4 regions of the Mesorhizobium sp. M0587 genome follow, and region 1 is predicted to be linked to each of the others. Evidence: predicted binding sites of a transcription regulator. Region 1 holds the regulator's gene; each other region holds the start of a gene.
What was found. Region 1 encodes PhoB, which activates phosphate uptake and scavenging genes when phosphate is short. Its sites were predicted from a motif close to TGTCATNNANCTGTCAT; they were not measured.

Region 2: NKI49_RS23460 (ceramide glucosyltransferase) is a predicted target of PhoB. The motif match lies at 2,244-2,260, and genes of this name have one in related genera.
Region 3: NKI49_RS27565 (alkaline phosphatase D family protein) is a predicted target of PhoB. The motif match lies at 2,640-2,656, and genes of this name have one in related genera.
Region 4: NKI49_RS18155 (PhoX family protein) is a predicted target of PhoB. The motif match lies at 1,716-1,732, and genes of this name have one in related genera.

Annotation. Positions count from the first base shown of each region.
Region 1 is NZ_JAMYQP010000035.1:5,135-9,794, reverse strand. It holds gene pstB (phosphate ABC transporter ATP-binding protein PstB) at 1-730, shown strand, start outside; gene phoU (phosphate signaling complex protein PhoU) at 768-1,475, shown strand; gene phoB (phosphate regulon transcriptional regulator PhoB) at 1,494-2,183, shown strand; gene NKI49_RS25570 (ROK family protein) at 2,514-3,755, opposite strand; gene xylF (D-xylose ABC transporter substrate-binding protein) at 4,025-4,660, shown strand, end outside.
Region 2 is NZ_JAMYQP010000029.1:73,540-78,199, reverse strand. It holds gene NKI49_RS23465 (O-succinylhomoserine sulfhydrylase) at 1-954, shown strand, start outside; gene NKI49_RS23460 (ceramide glucosyltransferase) at 985-2,136, opposite strand; gene apaG (Co2+/Mg2+ efflux facilitator ApaG/CorD) at 2,367-2,759, shown strand; gene NKI49_RS23450 (Hsp33 family molecular chaperone) at 2,972-4,003, opposite strand; gene argF (ornithine carbamoyltransferase) at 4,133-4,660, opposite strand, start outside.
Region 3 is NZ_JAMYQP010000041.1:13,213-17,872, reverse strand. It holds gene NKI49_RS27580 (hypothetical protein) at 1-544, opposite strand, end outside; gene NKI49_RS27575 (TetR/AcrR family transcriptional regulator) at 588-1,205, opposite strand; gene NKI49_RS27570 (MFS transporter) at 1,280-2,563, shown strand; gene NKI49_RS27565 (alkaline phosphatase D family protein) at 2,729-4,303, shown strand; gene NKI49_RS27560 (hypothetical protein) at 4,376-4,657, opposite strand.
Region 4 is NZ_JAMYQP010000019.1:4,213-8,872, forward strand. It holds gene NKI49_RS18140 (sensor histidine kinase) at 1-168, shown strand, start outside; gene NKI49_RS18145 (LuxR C-terminal-related transcriptional regulator) at 165-827, shown strand; gene NKI49_RS18150 (hypothetical protein) at 942-1,409, opposite strand; gene NKI49_RS18155 (PhoX family protein) at 1,800-3,803, shown strand; gene NKI49_RS18160 (flavin-containing monooxygenase) at 3,960-4,660, opposite strand, start outside.

The DNA.
Region 1 (4,660 bases):
CGGCGTGTTCTACGGCGAGAAGCAGGCGCTGTTCGACGTCAATCTCGACGTCCGCCAGAACCAGGTGACGGCGCTGATCGGCCCCTCCGGCTGCGGCAAATCCACCTTCCTGCGTTGCCTCAACCGCATGAACGACACCATAGACTCGGCGCGGGTAACCGGCAGGATCACGTTGGACGACGAGGACATCTACGACAAAAACATCGACGTCGTCGAACTCAGAGCTCGCGTCGGCATGGTGTTCCAGAAGCCCAATCCGTTCCCGAAGTCGATATACGAGAACGTCGCTTACGGTCCACGCATCCACGGCTTGGCCAAGGGCAAGGCCGACATGGACCAGATTGTCGAATCGAGCCTGAAAAAGGCGGCGATCTGGAACGAGGTGAAGGATCGCCTGCAAGAGCCGGGCACCGGTCTTTCCGGCGGCCAGCAACAGCGCCTGTGCATTGCGCGCGCCATCGCGGTTTCGCCAGAGGTGATCCTTATGGACGAGCCCTGCTCGGCGCTTGACCCGATCGCCACCGCGCGCGTCGAGGAACTTATCGACGAATTGCGCCAGAACTACACGATCGTCATCGTCACCCACTCGATGCAGCAGGCAGCGCGTGTGTCGCAGCGCACGGCGATGTTCCATCTCGGCTATCTGGTCGAGGAGGGCGCTACCGACAAGATGTTCACCACTCCCGACGACAAGCGCACCCAGGACTATATCACCGGCCGGTTCGGTTGAGCAGTCCGGGCGAATTTACAGACACGAGGACAAGGTCATGGCCGAACACACAGTCGCAGCCTTCGACGAGGATCTAGGGCAGATCAGCAGGCTGATCAGCGACATGGGCGACCTCGCCAGTTCGATGGTCGGCGGCGCCACCAAAGCGCTGCTGAACACCGACAACGCTCTCGCGCAACGCGTCGTCTCCGATGACGCGATCATGGATGCGCGCCAGCGCGAGCTCGACGACCGCGCCATCACGCTGATCGCCAAGCGTCAACCGATGGCCGACGACCTGCGTCACGTCGTCGGCTCGATCCGCATGGCCGGCGACCTCGAACGCATCGGCGATCTTGCCAAGAACATCGCCAAGCGCGTCGGCACGGTCGGCCTCGCCGCCACGCCGCGCGACCTGTCGCATTCCATCGACGCGATGGCGCAGTTGGTGCTGATCCAGGTGCAGGGCGTGATCGAGGAATATGCGGCGCGCGATGCCGCCGCGCTGACGACGCTGCGGGCCAACGACGAGCGCATCGACGTCAAATACACCTCGGTGTTCCGCGAACTGCTGACCTACATGATGGAAGATCCGCGCAACATCACCGCTTGCACGCATCTGTTGTTCTGCGCCAAGAATCTGGAACGCATCGGCGACCATGTGACCAACATCGCCGAAAATGCCTATTATGTCCTGACCGGTACGCAACTGCCCGCCAATCGCCCGAAGCAGGACGAAACGGCGATGTCGGCGCCGGCGGCCTGACGGCGGGGTGACCGGGCGATGATCGCGCCGCGCATCATGGTGGTGGAGGACGAGGAGCCGTTAGGCGTGCTGCTCCGCTACAATCTGGAATCCGAGGGTTACCAGGTCGAGGTGGTGACGCGCGGCGACGAAGCCGAGATCCGGCTGCAGGAAAACGTGCCGGACCTTCTGGTGCTCGACTGGATGGTGCCGGCGGTTTCCGGCATCGAACTCTGCCGGCGCCTGCGAATGCGCGCCGAGACCGAGCGATTGCCGATCATCATGCTGACGGCGCGCGGCGAGGAAAGCGACCGCGTGCGCGGCCTTTCCACCGGGGCCGACGACTATCTGGTCAAGCCGTTCTCGACGCCGGAATTCATGGCCCGGGTCAAGGCGCTGCTGCGCCGCGCCAAGCCGGAGGTGCTGTCCAGCGTGCTCAAGGTCGGCGACATCGTGCTCGACCGCGAATCGCACCGGGTCTATCGCAAGAAAAGCGAGATCCGGCTCGGGCCGACCGAATTCCGCCTGCTCGAATTCATGATGCGCCATCCCGGCCGCGTGTTCTCGCGCAGCCAACTGCTCGACAATGTCTGGGGCGAGACGATCTACATCGACGAACGCACGGTGGACGTGCATGTCGGCCGGCTGCGCAAGGCGGTCAACAATGGCCGCATGCCCGATGTCATCCGCACCATTCGCGGCGCCGGCTACGCGATCAGGGAAGATTAGGTCTTTGGCGCGGAAGTTCCGTCAGATTGGGCTTCCGAAGGCGGGTCTCGGAGGTTTTGCGACTAGCCGAAAACGGCAGTCACTTCGTCATCCACGGGCGTAGCAAGGAGCGTAGCGACGCAGCGCAGACCCGAGGATCCATGCCGCGACTTCGGAGTGCTGCCACGATGCAGAATTCTGCTCCCCTGCACTCCACGACTACGGTCGCAGGATCCTCGGGTCTGCGCCGCGTCGCTGCGCTCCTTGCTCCGCCCTAGGATGACGACATTGGGACGACTTCGGCAATATCCAAAGTCGACGATGGTCTGCGGCATCGACGGCGGACGCCACTCAGGCTACGTTCTTTCCAGTGCCAGTTCTCGCCTGCACGCCAGGCGCGAAAATCTCCTGGTCGACGAAGGTCAGCGCGCGCATGGCGCAACCTTCCCTGATCAGCGGCAGTTCGTTGGGCTCGGTGTCGAAGGAAATCGATTCCGAGTGCTGGCCGCCGGCGGTCTGGGCGATGGCCTCGCGCAGTGCCGGCTCGATCAGGTCGAAGGCGGCGGCGCTGACGCCGACCATGGCGACAGGCGCCGGGTCGATCAGCGCGAACAGGCTGCCGAGGCCATAGCCGAGCGCCTCGCCGGCCTTGCGATAGGCCTCGCGCTCCGGTCCGTCTTTTTCGCGCGCCGAAGCCGCCAGCGTACGCATGTCGGCGTCGCTGACGTCGACCGGTTCGGTGTCCTCGCCAAGCTGCCTCGCATTGCGCCAGATCGCATAATTGCCGGCATAGGCCTCGACGCAGCCGCGCCGTCCGCAGCGGCAGAGGGCGCCGCCCGGCCAATGGATCATGTGGCCGAACTCGCCGCCCGAGGAATGGGTGCCGGTGAACAGTTCGCCTTTCAGCACCAGGCCCATGCCGATGCCGTGGGAAAGCAGGATGGCTATGAAGTCGTCGCGATAGCGCTGGGGATCGCGCCAGCGCAGCGCCACCGCCATCATGTTGCAGTCATTCTCCGTGGTGGCGGGAATGCCGAACTCGGCCTCGAGTATGTCGGCGAAGGCGATATCGGTCTGCGGCGTGATCGGCGACCACAGCATGGACCGCGCATCGGTGTCGGTGATGCCCTGGATCGCCAGCGCGATGCGGGCGACGCGCCGGACGTCGAGGTCGGGGTCCTCGATCCGGCGCCGCACGATGGCGACGCATTCGCCGATCAGCGCCCCGCGCGCCATGGTCAGCGTGTCCAGCCGGCGCTGCTCCTCGGCGATCACCTGGCCGGCATAGTCGATGACGGCGACGGACAGGAAGTTCAGCGACAGCACCACGGTCATCACCGCCGCCGCCTCCGGGTTGAGGCCGAGGCCGACCTGTGGGCGCCCGCGTTTCAGCGAGCCCGTCTCGCTCGGCTTGCCCTCGGTCAGGATGCCTTCGCCGATGAGGTCGGAGGAAATCGCCGATATGGTCGAGTGGCTGAGGCCGGTGGTCGCGGCGATCTCGGTGCGCGAGGGCTGGCTGGCACGGCGTACGGCCGCGATCACCATCGCCCGGTTGCGCCGACGCAAATCGTCGTGACGGATTCCGACCGACATGCTTCTCTCATATCCTCCCTGTCGCCGTGGTTCTTCCTGTCCCTCGAACGCTGCCGGCAACGTGGGCAAATACTGGCAGAAGCATGCGGTGCTGTCATTATTTATTCGGGGCTCGAAAAAAATTCGAGAGGACATCAAAATCCATCAGAATCGATGTTGACAGCGTTCCGGGGATGGACCAGTGTTTTTTCGGGGCTCGAAAAAATAGAGCCTCTGTGCCGGCCTTCGGGTCAGTTTGGTCGCGCCTTACGCGGCGCAGGGAGGATAATATGAAAAGATTCACAGCCGCCATCCTGGCGGGTGTCGCCATGTCGCTGACGCTCGCGTCGGTCGCCCAGGCGAAAGACAAGGTCATCGGCGTTTCGTGGTCCAACTTCCAGGAAGAGCGCTGGAAGACCGACGAAGCCGCCATGAAAACGGCGATTGAGGCAGCCGGCGACAAGTACATCTCCGCCGACGCGCAGTCCAATCCCGGCAAGCAGCTCACCGATGTCGAGAGCCTGATCTCGCAGGGCGCCAACTCGCTGATCATCCTGGCGCAGGATGCCTCGGCCATCGGCCCGGCGGTGCAGAAGGCGCTGGACGAAGGCATTCCGGTCGTCGGCTATGACCGGTTGATCGAGAACAAGGACGTCTTCTACCTGACCTTCGACAACAAGGAAGTCGGCCGCATGCAGGCCCGCGAAGTGTTCAAGGCCAAGCCGGAAGGCAATTATGTCTTCATCAAGGGCTCGGGTTCCGATCCGAATGCCGATTTCCTGTTCTCGGGCTCGATGGAAGTGCTCAAGGAGGCTATCGACAGCGGCAAGATCAAGAATGTCGGCGAGGCTTACACGGACGGCTGGCTGCCCGCCAACGCCCAGAAGAACATGGAACAGTTCCTGACCGCCAACGACAACAAGGTC
Region 2 (4,660 bases), on a different contig from region 1:
GAGGATGCACGCGCCACGGCCTCCGGCATGGCGGCGGTGACGGCGGCGCTCCTGTGCAGCGCCAAGGCTGGCGACCACATCGTGGCGGCGCGCGCGCTGTTCGGCTCCTGCCGCTGGGTGGTCGAGACGCTGGCACCGCGGTACGGCATCGAGGCCACGCTGGTCGACGGCACCGACATCGCCAACTGGGAAAAGGCGGTCAGGCCCAACACCAAGCTGTTCTTCCTGGAAAGCCCGACCAACCCGACGCTGGAAGTCGTCGACATCGCCGCCGTCGCCGCGCTTGCCAATTCGATCGGCGCGCGGCTTGTCGTCGACAATGTCTTTGCCACGCCCTTGCAGCAGAAGCCACTGCAGCTCGGCGCGCACATCGTCGTTTATTCGGCGACCAAACACATTGACGGCCAGGGCCGCTGTCTGGGCGGCGTGATCCTGTCGGACAAGAAGTGGATCGATGAGAATTTGCACGATTATTTCCGCCACACAGGTCCGAGCCTGTCCCCCTTCAATGCCTGGACGCTGTTGAAAGGCCTGGAGACGCTGCCCCTGCGCGTGCGCCAGCAGACGGAGAGCGCCGGCAAGATCGCCGATTTCCTGGCCGAGCAGCCGCAGATTGCCCGCGTCATCTATCCCGGCCGCGCCGACCATCCGCAGGCCGATATCGTCAGGAAGCAGATGTCGGGCGGCTCGACGCTGATCTGCCTCGAGGTCAAGGGCGGCAAGCAGGCGGCCTTCGCCTTGCAGAACGCGCTGGACATCGTGCTGATCTCCAACAATCTCGGCGACGCCAAGAGCCTGATCACCCATCCAGCGACAACGACGCACAAGAATTTGAGCGACGAGGCGCGGGCCGAACTCGGCATCGGGCCGGGTACGCTCAGGCTGTCGGTCGGCCTGGAAGATAGCGACGATCTTCTGGAAGACATCGCACAGGCGTTGAAGGCCGCAATATAGGATCGGCCCAGGTAGCGCGCCTGGCTGCCATCAGGCACTCGACGGCGTCTCTTCCAGTTCGGCGGCCTTGGTGCCAATGGTCATCGCGTTGCCGCGCCAGTCGACGGCGCCGCCAAGCCAGCCGCGCGCCCACATCCCCGGCACGATCATGTCGCGCATCATCATAGCCGCGATCATGCGCGGCGACAGGTGCCAGCCCTTGCCCCAAGCCAGGGCGCATTCCGGAAGATAGAAGGCCGCCAGCACGGCGACGAAGGTCAGCGGCAGGCTGAAACCGGCACTCGCCGCCGCTACCAGCGCAAGCACCAGCGGCACCGCGGCGCCGGTCAGGATTTCGGGCGCGAAGAAGAGCGGGAAGGTGACGCGGCGCAGTCGCGCCCAACGGGCCTGGCGCGACCAGATCTCGCCAAGCGTGCGCCGGCCGAGCGGCTGCTCGAACGGCGAGGAAACGAGATTGACGCGCAAGCCGAGGCCGTTCACCAGTTTGGTCGCGGCGGCGTCCTCGGCGATCTCAGCCGCCAGCGCGCGGATGCCGCCATTGGCGTCGAGCATCGGCTTGTTCCAGAGCATGCTCTTGCCCTGCGCGAAGCCAAGGCCGAGCGCCTCGCCGGCATATTGCCAGCGGGCCTGCAGCGTGTTGAGGAAGGCGCATTCGACATCGGCCCAGAACCCGTCGGGCCGGGAGCCGATCGGCGTCGAGCAGACAAGACCGGTTTCCGGCCCCCATGCCGCCAGCAGATGCTGGACGTAATCCCTCGGCATCAGCACGTTGGAATCGGCAAGGATAACCCAGTCGTGGCGCGCCGCCTCCCATCCCTTGACGCAATTGTTGAGCTTGGGATTGGCGCTGACGCGGTCATTGCCGATCAGCAAGCGGGCGGGCACGGCGGGAAAGCGGGCGGTGGCGGCGCGGATCAGTTTGACCACCGGATCGTCGGCATGGGCGACACAGAAGATCAGTTCGTAGCGTGGCCAGTCGAGCGAGAAAGCGCGTTGCAGCGTCTCGCGCGTAAACGGCTCGACGCCGCGCGAAGGCACGACGATCGACACCGGCATCGGCTTGCCGGTCGGCGGTGCCATGATGTGGCGTCGCCTCAGGCGCGAGGCGGCGAGCACGATGCTGGCGATGTTCAAGACAATGAGAGCAGTAGAAAGCGATGCGGCTATGAGAGCGAGTTCCATCGAGATCCGGTCACTCCACAAAAACCGGCCCGCGCAGGGCCGTTTTCGACAGTTCGACAGAGCGCCCGAGTCGCCCGGCGGTGGTTGGCGCACACCATCATTGTCATGTGTCACTTAAATGACATTGTTTGTCGGCACCTGCCCCCTCAGGGTTGGCGACAAAGGCCGCGCTCCGTTGACCGAACCGCGGAGAGCGCCGAAAGTTCCGCCTGGATTGTTTGGAGCCGCTCATGTATCGCGCCGTCACGCGCCAGATCGAAGTGCAGGTCAGGCCATTTTACCTCGAGGATCGCTCGGATCCTTCGGAGAACCGCTATGTCTGGGGCTACCACATAACGATCGACAACCAGTCGGACGAGTTCGTGCAACTGTTGTCGCGCTATTGGCACATCACCGACGGCACCGGCCGGGTCGAGGAGGTGCGCGGCCCCGGCGTGGTCGGCGATCAGCCCGAGCTCAATCCCGGCGACAGCTATCAATACACGTCCGGCTGCCCGCTCCCGACGCCGTCAGGTATCATGGTCGGGCACTACACGATGCGCAACAAGCGCGGGGAGACGTTCGACGTCGCCATCCCCGCTTTCTCGCTGGACCTGCCGGGCAAGCGGCGGACGGTGAATTAACGGTTGGCGAAGGCTCCGACGACAGCGTTTTTCTCCCGTCATTAACGGCGAGAAATGTCCGGCAGGACAATGAGAGGCAGCATCGGACTCGCGGGATCATCTCCAATGCACAACCGCGCCTGCGGACGCGAGACAATCGCCCAAAAACCAGCGCCGCCCCTCATCCACCCTCCGGGCACCTTCTCCCCGCAGAACGGGGAGAAGGAAGGTGCTTATTGAGCCGCGAATTCCGCGGGGTCGAAATCGTACTGCGTCGAGCAGAACTCGCAGGCGACATGGATGCCGCCATCTTCGGTGCTATCCTTGATCTCCTGCGCCGAAAAGCCCTCGAGGATGCCACGGATCTTGTCCCTGGAGCATGAGCATTGATCGGTGACGGGGACGCCGCCGAAGACGCGTACGCCATGTTCGTGGAACAGACGATAGAGCAGCCGCTCGGCGCCGATCGTCGGATCGATCAGTTCGGTCGGCTCGATGGTGCCGAGCAAGGCCAGCAATTCCTGCCAGGAATTGTCGGCTGGGTCGTGGATCTCGTCGCGCGGATCGCCGTCGCCGCCCGGCAGGTCCGGAATGCGCATGCGCTCGGGCGACTGCGGCAGGAACTGAGCCAGGATGCCGCCGGCGCGCCACTGTTCGCGCGCGCCGCCGACGCTTGGCGTCAACAACTTGGCGACCGAGAGCCTGATATCCGTCGGGATCTGTTCCGATTGGCGGAAATAGGTGCGTGCCGCGTCTTCCAGCGTTTCGCCGTCGAGTTGGACGATACCCTGGTAACGCTGCGTATGAGCACCCTGATCAATGGTCAGTGCCAGCACGCCGCTGCCGAGCAGCGTCTGCTGAGACGTTTCGCCGGCTGCGACCAACGCCTCTAGCCGGTCGGCGTCGAAACGCGCATAGGCCCGCAGCGCCGAGGGCGTCGAGAAATCCGCGACCAGCATGTCGACTGGCCCGTCGGTGCGGGTCTGCAGGATGAACTTGCCCTCGAACTTGAGCGAGGTACCGAGCAGTACCGTCAGAACACAGGCTTCCGCCAGCAGCCGGGCGACCGGCTCGGGGTAGTCGTGACGGCCGAGAATGGCATCGAGCATCGGCCCGAGTTGGACGGTACGGCCGCGCACGTCGAGCGGACCGACCTCGAAGGGCACGACGTGGTCGTCGCCGGCATAGCCGAACTCGCCGAGTTTGGGATGATGTTCAGTCACTTGATAAGTTTCCAACATGACAAGGCTCCAGGGCGCGGCCATGCCGCCCTCTCGGGAGCATGCGACGAAACGCGCTTGATTTGCGTGATGCGGCGCAGATAGGCATCGCACTCGCGCAGATCAAGCTCGCAGACACTTCAGGCGCCAAGACACTTCAACCGCCAAGACACTTCAAGCGCCAAGACACCAGGCAAGCACGGCCTTCTGCGCATGGAGCCGGTTCTCGACCTCGTCGAAGACCACCGAATGTGGGCCATCGATGACCTCGTCGGTCACTTCCTCGCCGCGATGCGCCGGCAAACAATGCATGAACAGCGCGTCCGGCTTTGCCTTGGCCATCAGTTTGGCATTGACCTGATAAGGCGAGAACACGTTGTGGCCGCGGGCGCGGTGCTCCTGGCCCATCGACACCCAGCAGTCGGTGACGATGCAGTCGGCCTGGTCGACGGCTTCCTCGGGCGAGCGGGTGAATGAGAGCTTGCCGCCATGCGCCTGCGACCAGTCGACATGCTTCTGTGCCGGCTCGCTGCCTTCTGGCACGGCGACGTTGAGGTTGAAGCGGAACCGCGCCGAGGCCTCGAGCAGCGAATGCAGCACATTGTTGCCGTCGCCGGTCCAGGCGATGGTCTTGCCGGCAACCGGGCCGCGATGCTCCTCGAAGGTCATGATATCGGCCATCAGCTGGCAGGGATGGGTGTC
Region 3 (4,660 bases), on a different contig from region 1:
TGTCCTTGCCGCAGGCGAAGGTTCGGGCCTTGTCATCGGCGAGTTTGCGCGCCTGGTCGTTGGCGGCGGGGTTGCCGGTGGCCAGGACAAGGCCGACGGTGCAGCCGTCGCGCGTATCCATCTGGCCGACCTTGGCGACGAGCAGCACCTCGGTCGGCTTTTTCTCATCCTCGGGATTGCTGACCGTGCGGCGATGGATGGCGGCAAAAGGTACGGCCTTGTCGCCATTGGTCTCGATGCGCCATTCGATCTTGGCACCTGACGAATTGAAGCCGGAAAAGCTCTCCCAGACCGACACCATGTCGCCGCCGGGCGGAAAACCGTAGAATAGCGATTCGCGGGCGTCGTCATAGGCGACCAGCACGGGATAGCCACGATAGCCCGAACAGGCGAGATCGGACCAATCGCCGTCGCCCTGTTCCGCCTGAGCGTAGGTCACGCAGTCCTTCTTCCAGTCGAGCTCGGTGTAGGCGCTCGATATGTCGCCGGCATGTGCCGCCTGGCAGGCGCCGGCGAGGATGAGCGGGATCAGCAGGCTGCGCATCGCGGACGTCTCCGTTGCAGGGGACCCAGCGTAGCGCCTGTCGCTATTTCTTCAAGCTCGCTTCGATCAGCAGGTCGGCGTTGCGGGCAACCGTATGCGCCGGGCCGCCGAGGCCGAACAACTGGCCGCTGATATAGGCACCCTCGATCAGGAGCAGCAGCCCATCGCCCAGCGTGTCGGCGTCTTGCGCGCCCATCGCTGCTGCCATGGCGCGCAGCCGGCGGCGCAGTTCCTGCTTGTTGGCCTCGCTGACGAGGCGCGCCGGATGACCGCGCTCGGGGTACTCCACCGCCGCGTTGGTCATGCCGCAGCCGCGGTAATCCGGGCGCTGCGTGCGCTTGCCGACCCGCGTCAGGAAGGCGCGGATCTGCGCGCGCGGATCGCCGGGATGGGCGTTCACCGCCTCGTCGAAGCGCTCCCAGAACTCGAGATCGTATTGCCTGAGGTAGGAAGCGGCCAGTTCGTCCTTGGAAGGAAAGCTGCGGTAGAGGCTCGGCTTGGTGACGCCGGCGCGTTTGACGATCTCGTCGACGCCGATCGCCCTGATGCCTCGCCGGTAGAACAGGTCGTATGCCACATCGAGGATCTTCTTGGCAGCCTTCGGCGGAGCCGGTGCATGTCCGTCGCTGATGGTCAGTTCAATATTTTTGTCCGTTCGCATGGCGAGTCTCGATTGACAATGTTACCGATCGGTACGTATACATGCTCCCATCTTGCAACGTACCGGTCAGTAACATGATAACTCAATCCCGTCCATTTGGCCAGCGCTACGCTTTCGTCGTGGTTGGCGTCATCTTCCTCTGCCTGCTGATCGCGGCCGGGATGCGTTCCGCGCCGTCCGTCATGATGTTGCCGTTGGAAAACAGCTTCGGCTGGCGGCGCGACGTCGTTTCCCTGGCTGCCGCCGTCGGCATCTTCCTCTACGGTCTGACCGGGCCGTTCGCGGCGGCGTTGATGGAGCGGATCGGGCTGCGCCGCACGCTGCTTGCCTCGCTGGCGGTGATGTCGGGCTCGACGGCGCTCAGCCTGTTGATGACCAAGCCGTGGCATCTGCTGATCACCTGGGGCGTGTTTTCCGGCATCGGTTCAGGCGCGGTCGCCACGGTGCTCGGCGCCACCATCGTCAATCGCTGGTTCAAGACCAATCGCGGCCTGGTGATGGGCTTGATGTCGGCCTCCAGCGCCACCGGCCTGCTGGTGTTTCTGCCGCTGCTTGCCGCGCTCGCCCAGTCGGGCGGCTGGAAGCCGGTCGCCATAGCCATTTCCATTGCCACCGCCTGCCTTCTGCCGCTGGTCTGGCTGCTGGTGCCGGAGCGGCCGGCGTCGATCGGCATGGTGCGTTATGGCGCCGAGGCGGATGACGTGCCGCCGACCTCGCCGGCATCGCAAGGCAATTTCCTCGCCCATACGCTCTCGACGCTGCGCCGCGCCGCCGGCACGCGGGTGTTCTGGTACCTGTTCGCCACCTTCTTCGTCTGCGGCTTCACCACCAACGGGCTTGTCGGCACACATCTGATCGCCTTCTGCGGCGACATGGGCATTGGCGAGGTGCAGGCCGCCGGCCTGCTGTCGATGATGGGCATCTTCGACCTGATCGGCACGACGCTGTCGGGCTGGCTCACCGATCGCTTCGATCCGCGCAAGCTGCTCGGCGTCTACTACGGCATCCGTGGTCTGTCGCTGATCTATCTTCCTTATTCCGGCTTCTCGGCGACCAGCCTGATCATCTTTGCCGTGCTCTACGGCCTCGACTGGATCGCCACCGTGCCGCCGACGCTCAGGCTCGCCAACGAAGCCTTCGGCGACCGCAGCGGCCCGATCGTGTTCGGCTGGATCGTTGCCGGCCACCAGGTCGGTGCTGCGACCGCTGCTGCTTTCGGCGGCACCATGCGCGAACTGCAAGGCAATTACGAGCTGGCCTTCCTCATCGCCGGCATGACGGCGATTGCCGCGGCGTGTATTTCGCTGCTGATCAACACCAGCCGGCCAGCCTTTGATCCGGAGCCGCAGGCGGCGTAATCGCCGTTATTGCGGCGCCGTAGGCAATGCTGCCGATCTCTGCCCTCTGGGGGAGACCGGCGGCTTGCCTGTTCACTGTTATCAAACCTTCACGATTTCGAGATGCGCCTGAAACATTGACGCTGGACCTTGATGGCAACGTTCAACGCCATCCAGGAGACAGCCATGAACAAGCTCTCGATGACCCGCCGCGCTTTCGTCACTTCCGCCAGCGCCGCTGGCCTGGTCGGCGTTTCGAGCCTGGCGCTGCCCTATTATTCGCGCGCCAACCAGCGCCCGGCTTTCACCCATGGCGTCCAGTCCGGCGATGTCGATGCCACCAGCGGCATGGTGTGGACGCGCACGGATCGCCCGTCGCGCGTCATGTACGAAGTGTCGTCGACGGAAAATTTCACCGACGCCACCAGGCTCGCGCCGCTCGACACGTCGCCGGCCAGCGACCACACGGTGAAGCGGCTGCTCACCGATCTCGCCTCCGATCAGGACATTTTTTATCGAATGACAGCGGCCGACCTCGCCGACATCAACGTCGTCTCGGAGCCGATCGTCGGCCGTTTCCGCACCGCGCCCGCTTCCAAGCGCGACATCAGATTCGCCTGGTCGGGCGATACCGCGGGTCAGGGCTGGGGCATCGACGAGACCGGCATGAAAACCTACGCCACGATCGGCAAGCACACGCCCGATTTCTTCCTGCATTCGGGCGACACCATCTATGCCGACGGCGCCATGAAGGAGGAGGTCGACCTGGCCGGCGGCGGCAAGTGGAAAAATGTCGTGCTGATCGACGGCAAGCGCAAGGTCGCCGAGACGCTGGACGAATATCGGGACCAGTGGAAATACAACATGATGGACAGGCACGTGCTGGGGCTCAGCGCCATCTGCCCGACCTTCTACCAGTGGGACGACCACGAGGTGCTGAACAACTGGTCGGATTCGAAGGACCTGAGCGCCGACAACCGCTATACGGAGAAATCCATCCATGTGCTGGCGGCGCGTGCGGCGCGCGCCTTCCATGAGATGACGACGATCCGCTACGAGCCGTCGGAGCCGGGCCGGGTCTATCGCAAAATTGCCTACGGACCGCTGCTCGATGTGTTCTTCCTCGACATGCGTTCCTATCGCGGCCCCAACGGCCCCGACATGCAGGACGAGATGACACCGCAATCGCGCATGCTGGGCGAGCAGCAGACGAAATGGCTGAAGCGCGAGCTGGCGAACTCCAAGGCGACCTGGAAGATCATCGCCGCCGACATGCCGCTGGGTCTCGTCGTCTGGGACGACGCTGCTAAGAAATCAGGTGCGGAAGCCGTCAGCAATGGCGACAACGGCCTGCCAAAGGGGCGCGAGCTTGAAATCGCCGACCTGCTTCGCTACATCAAGAACGTCGGCATCGCCAACACCGTGTGGCTGACGGCTGACGTGCATTACACCGCCGCGCACTACTACAATCCCGACAAGGCGCAGTTCCAGGACTTCAATCCGTTCTGGGAATTCGTCTCGGGCCCGATCCATGCCGGCACGTTCGGTCCGAACGATTTCGACATGACGTTTGGTCCGGAGCTGAAATTCATCAAGGCGCCGACCGCCGAGCAGGGACAGAACCTGCCGCCATCGGCCGGGCTGCAATTCTTCGGTCTGGTCGATATTAGCGGCGCCAGCGAGCAACTGACCGTGCGGCTGATGGATCGCGACGACAACGAGCTCTACAAGGTGACGCTGGATCCTGTGCGCTCGGCGTAAGAATTTGGCTTCGGTCGAAACGCTGCGGCGAAGGATCACGGCGGAACGGCGATCACCGCCCGCCGGCGGCAGTCAGTCCGGATAGCAGGCGGCCGGAATCTTCGGCCACACCGCGCTGTCGCAGCCGGCGTCCCTCTGCCGCTGCTTGAAGGCGGCGCTGACGGGGCCGGTAACGATGGGATCGACGCCGTCGGGCGCGTCGGCGAACATCTGCTGTGCCGTTCGCGGTTCCGGCGGCAACGCCGGGTTTGCTTCCTTCAGGGCCGCAGCCGATTGCGCCGCACCGGCGGCAAGCAGCACTGCAAGCGCGGCCCATGCGAGAATATGCTGCAATCTGGTGACTGGATCGGTCATGAC
Region 4 (4,660 bases), on a different contig from region 1:
GTCGAAGTATCGGACGGCGGGCCTGGCTTCGACCCGGCACGGGCAGAAGGCCTGGGGCTCGCCGGCCTGAGAGAGCGGGTCGAAAGCATCGGCGGCCAGTTCGAAACCTTGACCGGGCCGCAAGGCACGCGATTGGTGATCAGGTTATCAGTCGAGGAGCAAGCATGATCGGACCCATTCGCATTGCAATAATCGACGATCATCCTCTTTTTCGCGAAGGCGTGACGCGCAGCCTGTCGGAGATCGGAGGCTTCGAAATGGCCGGCGAGGGCGCCACGGCGCAGGATGCAGAACGCATCGTCTCGACGGTGCGGCCAGACATACTGCTGCTCGACATCTCCATGCCCGGTGGCGGCCTGGCCGCGGTCGCGAACATCCTCGCCAGCCATCCCGCCCAGAAGATCGTCATGCTGACCGTTTCCGAGACCAATGCCGATGTTACCTGGGCTCTGAACGCAGGCGTGCGAGGCTATGTCCTCAAAGGCGTCGGATCACGTGCGCTGGCCGACATCCTGCGCAACGTGGCGGACGGAGAGAGCTATCTATCGCCGATGCTGTCGGCACGGCTGCTTTCGGATCTCCAGTCCCAGCAGCCCGCCAACGGCATGGCGGACCGGCTGCGGCAACTCACCGAGCGGCAGACGGAAATCCTGCGGCTGGTGGCGGAGGGGCTCAGCAACAAGGAAGTCGCCTTGCGACTGGAGCTGCAGGAGAAGACCGTCAAGCATCACATGACCGGCGTGCTGTCGAAGCTCAAAGTGCGGAACCGAACCGAGGCGGCCCTGATGATGCGCGAGTCGCGCGACCGCGACAGGAACCCTTCGTAGCGCTTTTTGCCATCGCGATGCCGGAGATCGCGTAAACGCCAATTTGAACGAGGTCACCTCCGCCGGGGGCGGCGGAGGTGACGTGTGAAGCTGACCGTTGCCTGTTGGCCGGCTTCACAAGCTCTTGAGGCGACTGACATCGGCCGGGGTGGCCCGGCGGTCGATGATCGTGCGACCGAGTGCATCTTCCATCCTGAAACGGCCGTTCTCGATCTTTTCCGTTATGCCGTCGGGATGATGGACCGTGATCTCGTTGCCTTGCACGTCGACGCGGTCGCGGGTCGTGGCGTCGACATGGCTCTTGCCATTGTTGTTCTGGCCCTTGCCGGCTCCCGAGCCGCCATTGGTTCCGGAATTGCCGCCGCTGTTGCCGCTATTTCCACTATTGCCACCGCTCCCACCACCGCCGCCGCCACCGCCGTTGCCACCGTTCCCGCCGCCCGGAGCAGCCTGTGCGCTGGCGACGTGGATCCCCGCAGCGGAGCCATGCAGGGCAATTTGATAGGGAGCGAGAGTCAGGACCAGCGCCGAGGCCGATCCGAGCGCCAGTCGCCGACAGCGGCCCATGATCGATCCGTGCATTTCTTGATCTCCGTCGATTGAGCCGGCGCCCACGGTCAACCTCGCAGTTGCAACGAACATCGCCGAAAGCAGTGGCGTCCGGAAGCGGCCTCCGACCGTTGCGGTTGTCTACCAGGACCTTTGCCAGCGCAAGGTTGGACTAAAGTCCTATGTCGCATGCGCGCGAACCCGCTTCGTGAGGAAATCGGAGCGATCCATCCAAGATCATCCCAGACAGGAAGAAAGGGACTTTTTGCCCGACCTGACTAGGGCCTGGACCCCTGCGTTGCGCGCTTGCGCAGGAATGCGGTTGAACGCGGCTCTCAATGTCACGAAAGTGTGACCAGGCGATTGTAAGGCGTCGAACAGGCAACAAGATCCAGCCACCCCAAAGCTAGAGGCAAGTCTCGCATGACCGAATATCGCTCCCCCGACGCCCGATTCCGGACCAGCCTGCTCGAGGAAAACGACGGCCCGGCCATCAACCCGACCGACAACCGCACCATGGGCGAGATCATCGCCGCGCGATTTTCTCGCCGGGGTTTCCTGAAGGGGTCGCTGGCGGTCTCGGCGATCGCCGCCACCGTCAGCCCGCTGGCGTTGGTCAGCGCCGGCAAAGCCCGCGCCGCGGAAGGCTCCGCCTTTTCTTTCGACGAGCTCGAAGCCGGCATCGATGACAAGCACCATGTGGCGCCGGGCTACGATGCCGATGTGTTGCTGCGCTGGGGCGATCCGCTGTTTGCCGATTCGCCGGAATTCGACCCGACCAAACAGTCGGCGCAGGCCCAGGCGAAACAGTTCGGCTACAACAATGATTATGTCGGCTACATCGAGATCGACGGCTCGGCCGAGCACGGCCTGCTGGTCGTCAACCATGAATACACCAACCCGCATCTGATGTTCCCGGGGATCGTCACGATCGTCGAGAAGGGCGGCAAGAAGTCGGCCGAGGTCGCGCCGCTCAGCAAGGAGCAGGTCGATGTCGAGATGGCGGCCCATGGCGGCACCATCGTCGAGATCCGCAAGGTATCGGGCAAGTGGCAGGTGGTGCGCGACGGCAAGCTCAACCGCCGCATAACCTCCAACACCGAGATGGCCCTGTCAGGCCCGGTCGCCGGCCACGACCGCGTCAAGACCAATGCCGACCCGTCCGGCACCAAGGTTTTCGGCACCGTCAACAACTGCGCCGGCGGCGTCACGCCGTGGGGCACCTATGTGATGGCCGAGGAGAACATCCATGGCTACTTCTCCGGCGAACTGCCCGAAGGCCACAAGGAAGCCGCCAACTACAAGCGCCTCGGCATTCCCGAAGGCGCTTACGAATGGGGCGCGCATTACGACCGCTTCGACATTTCGAAGGAGCCGAACGAGCCCAATCGCTTCGGCTGGATCGTCGAGGTCGACGTCGACGATCCGACCTCGGTGCCGAGGAAGCGCACCGCCATGGGCCGCTTCAAGCATGAGGGCGCCGAATCGATCGTCGCCAGGGACGGCCGCGTCGTGTTCTATCTCGGCGACGACGAGCGCTTCGACTATGTCTACAAGTTCGTCACCGCGGGTAAGTTCGATCCCAATGACCGCGCGGCTAACAAGGACCTGCTCGACGACGGCACGCTGCATGTCGCCAAATTCGCCGAGGACGGTTCTGTCGAATGGCTGCCGATCGCTTTCGGCCAAGGCCCACTGACAGCCGAGAACGGCTTTGCCAGCCAGGCCGACGTGCTGATCGAAACGCGCCGCGCCGCCGATCTGCTCGGCGCCACCAAGATGGACCGGCCCGAGGACATCCAGCCCAATGGCGTCAACGGCAAGGTCTATGTCATGCTGACCAACAATTCCAAGCGCAAGGCCGACCAGGTCGATGCCGCCAATCCGCGCGCTGGGAATGCCTTCGGGCACATCATCGAGATCGCCGAGGATGATGGCGATTTCGCCGCCACCAAGGGCAAGTGGGAAGTGCTGCTGAAATGCGGCGATCCTTCCGTCGCCGATGTCGGCGCTACGTTCTCGACCGCGACGACGGCGAATGGCTGGTTCGGCATGCCCGATAATTGCGCGGTCGATTCGGCCGGCCGCCTGTGGGTCGCCACCGACGGTCAGGGCCCGAAGGCCACAGGCCGCACCGATGGCCTGTGGGCCGTGGACACGGAGGGCGCCGCGCGAGCGACGTCGAAACTGTTCTTCCGGGTGCCGATCGGCGCCGAAATGTGCGGACCGTTGTTTGCGCCCGACGACCAGACCGCCTTCGTCGCCGTCCAGCATCCGGGCGACGGCGGCGAGGACTGGGAGGCATTCGGCCGCCCGTCCTATTATGAGGACCTGTCAACCCGTTGGCCGGACTTCAAGCCCGACATGCCGGTGCGGCCGGCGGTAGTCGCCATCACCAAACAGGGGGGCGGCAAAATCGCGGTTTGATCCCGGTGCGATCCGAGGGAGCGGCATTGGTGAATCTGCCCACGGTTTGCGCCAGCGCTGAAGACACCCACCTGTCGACGCTGGCGCTGCCCCTCATTGTCCTGCCAGGCACTTCTGCCCGTGTTGTGACGGAAGAAAGCCGGGCATCGATCAGCGTCAAGCGCCAGACTGCTTAAGGCCGGAACCGGCAATCTTCCTGGCAATCGCCTTTGCCAAAATGCTGGCATTGGCGAAGCAGCCGCGGATGCTCGGCCGCATGCCGGTGAACCACAGACCGGGGAGTTTCGGGTCGGCTTGGCCGCCGTTGAAGAGCGGGACGCCCTTGCCGTCGAGCACGCCGAGATGACCGACCATCTGCTCCAGCCCGGTGCGGTAGCCTGTCGCGGCAATGACAATGTCGGGATCGATCAGGCTGCCATTGGCCAGGATCACGCCGTCGCGGGTGAACTCCCGTATTGATGGCACCACGGTGATCTTGCCTGATTTGATGGCGCTGACGGCTCCCTCGTCGGCGGCGATCGCGGTATAGTCCGTGGTCAGGCGGCTGGCGCCGCCCGTCGGCGCGGGCGGCATGCCGAATTTGGTCAGGTCGCCAAAAACGAGACGTTGTGTGATGGCGATCACCGCATCGGCGACACGCAAAGGCAAGCGCGCCATGAACGGCGAAAGCCGGTGCACGGCGACCTTGGCGATGCGCTTGGGGAGCAAAGCGGGGCCGTTGCGTGCCGAAAGCCAGAGGGCGGCCGTGTCGACGCCGGCCAGATGGTTGAGCGCGTCGAAGCCAGAATTGCCGGCGCCCACGACCAGTACTTTCTTACCCGCATAGTTCTTCATGTCACCGAAGTCCGCGGAATGGA